2 regions of the Streptomyces sp. NPDC014656 genome follow, and region 1 is predicted to be linked to the other one. Evidence: predicted binding sites of a transcription regulator. Region 1 holds the regulator's gene; the other holds the start of a gene.
The links. The regulator HspR, encoded in region 1, represses chaperone genes until heat shock. The targets are predictions, from matches to a motif close to TTGAGNNNNNNNNNCTCAA.

Region 1 (3,403 bases):
CGAGCCCTTCGACCCGACGATCCACGAGGCCCTGATGCACTCGTACGCGCCGGACGTCACCGAGACGACCTGCGTGGCGATCCTGCAGCCGGGGTACCGGATCGGCGAGCGGACCGTCCGGCCCGCCCGCGTGGCCGTCGCCGAGCCCCAGCCGGGCGCCCAGGCGAAGGCCGAGGAGTCGGAAGACTCCGCCGAGAAGGACAGCGAGTAAGCAGCCACACCCGCGCGCGGGAGGAGGGACGTCGATGAGCACGAAGGACTTCGTCGAGAAGGACTACTACAAGGTCCTCGGCGTCCCCAAGGACGCCACCGAGGCCGAGATCAAGAAGGCGTACCGGAAGCTCGCCCGCGAGAACCACCCGGACGCCAACAAGGGCGACACCAAGGCCGAGGAGCGCTTCAAGGAGATCTCCGAGGCGAACGACGTCCTCGGCGACCCCAAGAAGCGCAAGGAGTACGACGAGGCGCGCGCCCTCTTCGGGAACGGCGGCTTCAGGGCCGGCGGCCCCGGGGGCGGCGGCTCGTTCAACTTCGACCTGGGCGACCTCTTCGGGGGCGGCGCCCAGGGCGGGGCCGGCGGCTTCGGCGGCGGTGGCGGCATCGGGGACGTCTTCGGCGGCCTGTTCAACCGCGGCGGCGGCGCGGGTGCCCGCACCCAGCCCCGGCGCGGCCAGGACATCGAGTCCGAGGTGACGCTCAGCTTCACCGAGGCCATCGAGGGCGCGACCGTGCCCCTGCGGATGTCCAGCCAGCAGCCCTGCACGGCCTGCTCCGGCACCGGCGACAAGAACGGCACCCCCCGGGTGTGCCCCACCTGCGTCGGCACCGGCCAGGTCTCGCGCGGCAGCGGCGGCGGCTTCTCTCTCACCGACCCGTGCGTGGACTGCAAGGGCCGCGGCCTCATCGCCGAGAACCCCTGCGAGGTCTGCAAGGGCTCCGGCCGGGCCAAGTCCTCGCGGACCATGCAGGTCCGGATCCCGGCGGGCGTCTCCGACGGCCAGAAGATCCGGCTGCGCGGCAAGGGCGCCCCGGGCGAGCGCGGCGGACCCCACGGCGACCTGTTCGTCGTCGTGCACGTCGACGCCCACCCGGTCTTCGGGCGCAAGGACGACAACCTCACCGTCACCGTGCCGGTCTCCTTCACGGAGGCCGCGCTCGGCGGCGAGATCAGGGTCCCGACCCTCGGCGGCCCCGCGGTCACTCTCAAGCTGCCCGCGGGCACCCCGAACGGCCGGACCATGCGCGCCCGGGGCAAGGGCGCGGTCCGCAAGGACGGCACGCGCGGCGACCTGCTGGTGACGATCGAGGTCGCGGTGCCGGCGGAGCTGGACGACAAGGCCCGCGAGGCCCTGGAGACCTACCGCGAGGCGACCGCCTCGACGGACCCCAGGGCGGAGCTGTTCCAGGCGGCGAAGGGAGCGTGACGCGGTGGAAGGACGACGACGGCAGCCGGGCTTCGGCGCCAGGGCGTACGAACTGACCGACGAGACCCCGGTGTACGTCATCTCGGTGGCGGCCCAGCTGTCGGGTCTGCACCCGCAGACCCTGCGGCAGTACGACCGGCTGGGTCTGGTCTCCCCGGACCGCACGGCCGGCCGCGGCCGCCGCTACTCGGCCCGTGACATCGAACTGCTCCGCCAGGTGCAGCAGTTGTCGCAGGACGAGGGCATCAACCTGGCCGGCATCAAGCGCATCATCGAGCTGGAGAACCAGGTCGCCGCGCTCCAGGCCCGCGTCGCCGAGCTCTCCTCGGCCGTCGAGGGCGCGGCCGCCGCGATGCGGCAGCGCGAGGCCCAGGTGCACGCCTCCTACCGGCGCGACCTGGTCCCGTACCAGGACGTGCAGCAGGCGAGCGCGCTGGTGGTCTGGCGCCCGGCGCCCAAGCGCGGCGAGTAGCCTCCGGCCCGACTCCGTACGGCCCCCTTCCGGCGAAGGGGGCCGTTCCGGCTTTCCGGGGCCCCGCGCGCCCGTCCCCGCCCCCTTGCCCCCGAGTCGGGCCGTCCTCGCATCCGCCCGTCCTCGCGTCGGACGTCCGGGCGGTCAGGGTGCGATGAGTTCGCCGACGATGTCGCCCGCCGTCTCCCACCAGGGCGCGGCGCCGGTGCCGAAGGCGGCGGCCAGCGCGGTGCCGACGGCCAGGTCGAGCGGGGTGGGACCGCCGTCCCAGTCGTCGACGACCCGTCCGTCGCCGTCGGAGCTCAGGGTGCCGATCCGCCGCCCGTCCCGGCTGAGCCGGCTCTCCCCGTAGGAGCAGGGCACGAGCCGGTAGCGGTGGCCGCCGGCGCGGACGTCCACCCGGTACGAGCGCCGCAGCAGCCGCCCGCGGGAGGGCCGGATCACGGCGGGCGCGCCGTCGACGGTGAGCGTCAGCAGGGCGGCCCTGCGGGTGCCGATGGGCGTGTGGGCGTCGGGGGGCGTCCCCGGGGCCCGTACGAGCTCCACGGGGGGCAGCCCGGCCCCGGTGACCCGGAGGGTGCCCGCGGGGCCGTCGAGCGCGACGTGTGCGTGCACGATGGTCAGTTGTCCCGTTCGAGGATGCCGGAGCGGGCGATGAGGTACCCGAGCTGGGCCCGGCTGCCGCTCCCCAGGGTGGCCGCGAGCTTGGCGATGTGCGCCCGGCAGGTCCGGACGTTCATGCCGAGCCGGCGCGCGATGGCCTCGTCGACGTGGCCCTCGACGAGGAGCGCGGCGATCGAGCGCTGGACGCCGCTGATGCCGCTGAGCTGCGGCTGGTACGTGACGGGCGCGTCCAGCGGGGTCGCCTGGAGCCAGAACTGGTCGAAGACCCCGCCGAGGTACTCGACGAGCCCCTGGTGGCGCAGTTCGAGGGCGATGGTGCGGTCGCGGCTGGCCGGCACGAAGGCGACCTTGCGGTCGACGATGATGAGCCGGTCGATGATCTCCTCCAGCGTGCGGACCTCGACCTCGGGTCCGATGCGCTCCAGGTACGCCAGGGTGATGGGCTGGTGGCGCGCGGTGTGCTGGTAGAGCGTGCGCATCTTGATGCCCCGGCCGAGCAACGGCCGCACCCGGCGCAGGGCTTCGCCGAAGGTGTGCGCGCTGCGGCCCTTCCCCGGCTGTACCGTGAGCAGTTCCGAGGTGCATTCGGCCACGGCGCGGTCCAGGTTGTCGTTGATCCGCTCCAGTCCTTCGAGGACGGTGATGGCGTGGGTCATCGACGGGTCGCGTGCGCCGAGGGCCATGAAGGGCTCGAAGGCGTCGGCGAGGGTGACGGTCTGGCGCCGCCGCTCCTGTATCTCCTTCTCCAGCGGGTCGAGGAGGCGGGCGAGGGCGGCCGAAGGGGCCACTGGACGGAGCCATTCGGCGTCGTCGGGGTCGGGACGCAGCAGGTCCAGCTCCATCAGGCAGGGAGCGGAAGAGATGTCGGAACGGGCGATCCGGC
Region 2 (3,403 bases), on a different contig from region 1:
GGGCAGCTCCAGCTCCGCGCCGTGCGAGCGGAGGAAGGAGAGCGCGATCTGCGCGGACTCCTTCATCACGTCGCCCAGCTGGCCGGTGAGGGTCAGCCCGGCGGCGCCGGTCTCCGGGTCGGCGAGGGACGCCTCCACGAAGAGGACGTCGCCGCCGGCCCCGGTCACCGCGAGGCCGGTGGCCACCCCGGGGACGGCCGTGCGCCGCTCGGCCGGGTCCTGGGCGGACTCGGGCACGTGGTGCGGCCGGCCGATGAGGTCCCGCAGGTCCTCGGGCGTGACGGTGAACGGCAGCTCCCGGTCGCCGAGTTCGTGCTGGGCGGCGACCTTCCGGAGCAGCCGCGCGACGGCCCGCTCCAGGGTCCGGACGCCGGCCTCCCGGGTGTACTCGCCGGCCAGCTTCCGCAGCGCGGCCTCGTCGAGGGTCACCTCGCCGGTCTCCAGACCGGCCCGCTCCAGCTGCCGGGGCAGCAGATGGTCGCGGGCGATGACGACCTTCTCGTCCTCGGTGTAGCCGTCGAGGCGGACCAGCTCCATGCGGTCGAGCAGGGCCTCCGGGATGGCTTCGAGGACGTTGGCCGTGGCCAGGAACACCACGTCGCTGAGGTCGAGCTCGACCTCCAGGTAGTGGTCGCGGAAGGTGTGGTTCTGCGCCGGGTCGAGGACTTCGAGCAGGGCGGCGGCGGGGTCGCCCCGGAAGTCGGAGCCGACCTTGTCGATCTCGTCCAGGAGGACCACCGGGTTCATGGACCCGGCCTCCTTGACCGCGCGGACGATCCGGCCGGGCAGGGCGCCCACGTACGTCCTCCGGTGGCCGCGGATCTCGGCCTCGTCCCGCACGCCGCCGAGGGCGACGCGGACGAACTTCCGGCCCATGGCGTGGGCGACGGACTCGCCGAGCGAGGTCTTGCCGACGCCGGGCGGGCCGACCAGGGCGAGCACGGCACCGCCGCGCCGGCCGCCGACGACGCCGAGCCCGCGCTCGGAGCGCCGCTTGCGCACGGCCAGGTACTCGGTGATGCGCTCCTTCACGTCCTCCAGGCCGAAGTGCTCGGCGTCCAGGACGGCCCGGGCGCCCCGGATGTCGTACCGGTCCTCGGTCCGCTCGTTCCACGGCAGTTCGAGGACGGTGTCGAGCCAGGTCCGGATCCAGGAGCCCTCGGGCGACTGGTCGCTGGACCGCTCCAGCTTCTCGACCTCCTTGAGCGCGGCCTCCCGGACCGCCTCGGGCAGGTCGGCGGCCTCCACGCGGGCGCGGTAGTCGTCGGACTCCTCGCCCTCCTTCTCCCCGTTGAGCTCGCGCAGTTCCTTGCGGACGGCTTCGAGCTGGCGGCGGAGCAGGAACTCGCGCTGCTGCTTGTCGACGCCCTCCTGGACGTCCTTGGCGATGGTCTCGGCGACGTCCTGCTCGGCGAGGTGCTCGCGGAGCTGGGCGGTGGCGAGCCGGAGGCGGGCGACGGGGTCGGCCGCCTCCAGGAGCGCGACCTTCTGCTCGACGGTGAGGAAGGGCGAGTAACCGGAGTTGTCGGCGAGCGCGCCGACTCCGTCGATCTGCTGGACGCGGTCGACGACCTGCCAGGCGCCGCGCTTCTTCAGCCAGCTGGTGGCGAGCGCCTTGTACTCCGTGACCAGCTCGGTCACGGCTCCGGGCAGCGGATCGGGCACGCTCTCCTCGACCGTGCTCCCCTCCACCCACAGCGCCCCGCCGGGCCCGGTCGTCCCGGCCCCGATCCGCACCCGGCCGATCCCGCGGATCAGCGCCCCCGGGTCCCCGTCCGAGAGCCGCCCCACCTGCTCGACGATCCCGAGCACACCGGTCGCGGCGTACGTCCCGTCCACCCGCGGCACCAGCAGCACCCGCGGCTTCCCGCCGCCGCCCCGGGCAGCGGCCTGCGCCGCCTCCACGGCGGCCCGCACGTCGTTGTCGGACAGGTCCAGCGGCACGACCATGCCGGGCAGCACGACCTCGTCGTCGAGCGGCAGCACAGGCAGCGTCAGCGGCACGGACGGCTTGGACTCAGAAGCCATGATCTCCCCTTCGGCAGTCAAGTTGAGCTATGCCGACTCAATGCATCTGAGCCCGCGAATGTTCCCCGGGTGCTGTTCGCTCTGAGCGATCACCCTCGAAGCCCGCCCGCGTCCCCGCGCGTTCCGGCTGCGCGGGGGCCCGGGGGCGGGCATGCTCGGGCCCATGGAGCATGGTGCGGAGCGGCGGTTCGGGCGCGGGCGGGTGTGGGCGCGGGGCGCGGTGCCCGCGGTGGTGGCGGCGCTGGTCGTCGGCGTCGGCGGCTGCGCCGACGCCGACGGACCGGCGACCGGCGGAGGCGGGAGCACCGCGAGCACGCGCGGCACGCCGAGCACGGCCAGCACGCCGAGTACGGGAGACGTACCGGACACGGAGGGCGCTCCGAGCACGACGGGCACGGCGGGCACCGGAGCCACCCCGGGCACCGAGGAGTCGGCCGCGGTCCCCCGGGCCGGGGCCGTGCTGGTCGAGGTCGGGGTGAGCGGCGGGTTCGCCGGGGTGGACAACCGGCTGGTGGTGCGGGAGGACGGCTCCTGGACCCTGACCTCCAGGAGCGGGGAGCCGCGCACCGGGCGGATGGCCGCCGAGGGGCTGGCCGAGCTGCGGGCCGCCCTCCAGGACCCCGCCTACGCGCGCGTGCCCGAGCGGCCGTCAGGGCCCGCCGTCGCCGACGGCTTCCGGTACTCCGTGACGCACGACGGCCGGCTCGTCGTCGCGGGCGACGGCGAGCGGCCCGCCGCCCTCCAGCGGGTCTTCGACGCCCTCCCCGGGGGCGGCCCGCCGACGGCTCCGTGAAGCGGGCGGCCCCGCGCCCCCGAGGACCCCTCGCCCGGGCCCCGTCCGACGGGGTCCCGGCGTCACCCCGTGACTCCTTAACGTGTTTGTCCCGGCCCGCCGCGCTCGGCCAGGATGGCCGGGACGACGCGTACCGCACGACGAGACACGGAGTGACTGCCCATGAACAGCCCCGTCACCCTCGACCGCCGCGAGAGCCCGTACGGCGAAGTCGTCCTACGGCGCCGGGACGCCGGGGACCGCACCGACTACGAGATCATCGTCAACGGCACCTTCCTGATGGACACTTCCGACGGGCGCTCCGAACGGCTGCTCGTGGACGCGGCGATGGAGGCGCTGCCCGAGCCGACGCGGACCGGCGCGTCCGTCCTGATCGGCGGGCTCGGCGTCGGCTTCTCCCTCGCGCACGCCGCCGCGGACCCCCGCTGGGGGCGGATCGCGGTGGTCGAGCGGGAGGAGGCGATCATCGACTGGCACCGGAGCGGCCCGCTCGCCTCGCTCTCCGGGCGCGCCCTCGCCGACGAGCGGGCCGTGATCCTGCACACGGACCTGGTGACGTATCTGGAGACCACCACCGACACC

Region 2: the regulator HspR is predicted to act here: its motif matches at 2,051-2,069, upstream of lon (endopeptidase La).

Annotation. Positions count from the first base shown of each region.
Region 1 is NZ_JBIBZN010000014.1:220,844-224,246, reverse strand. Features, by position in the region: gene grpE (nucleotide exchange factor GrpE) at 1-211, shown strand, start outside; gene dnaJ (molecular chaperone DnaJ) at 246-1,424, shown strand; gene ACF1ED_RS28570 (heat shock protein transcriptional repressor HspR) at 1,429-1,896, shown strand; gene ACF1ED_RS28565 (hypothetical protein) at 2,041-2,511, opposite strand; gene ACF1ED_RS28560 (helix-turn-helix transcriptional regulator) at 2,517-3,403, opposite strand, start outside.
Region 2 is NZ_JBIBZN010000002.1:258,852-262,254, forward strand. Features, by position in the region: gene lon (endopeptidase La) at 1-2,028, opposite strand, end outside; gene ACF1ED_RS04955 (hypothetical protein) at 2,192-2,821, shown strand; gene ACF1ED_RS04960 (spermidine synthase) at 2,984-3,403, shown strand, end outside.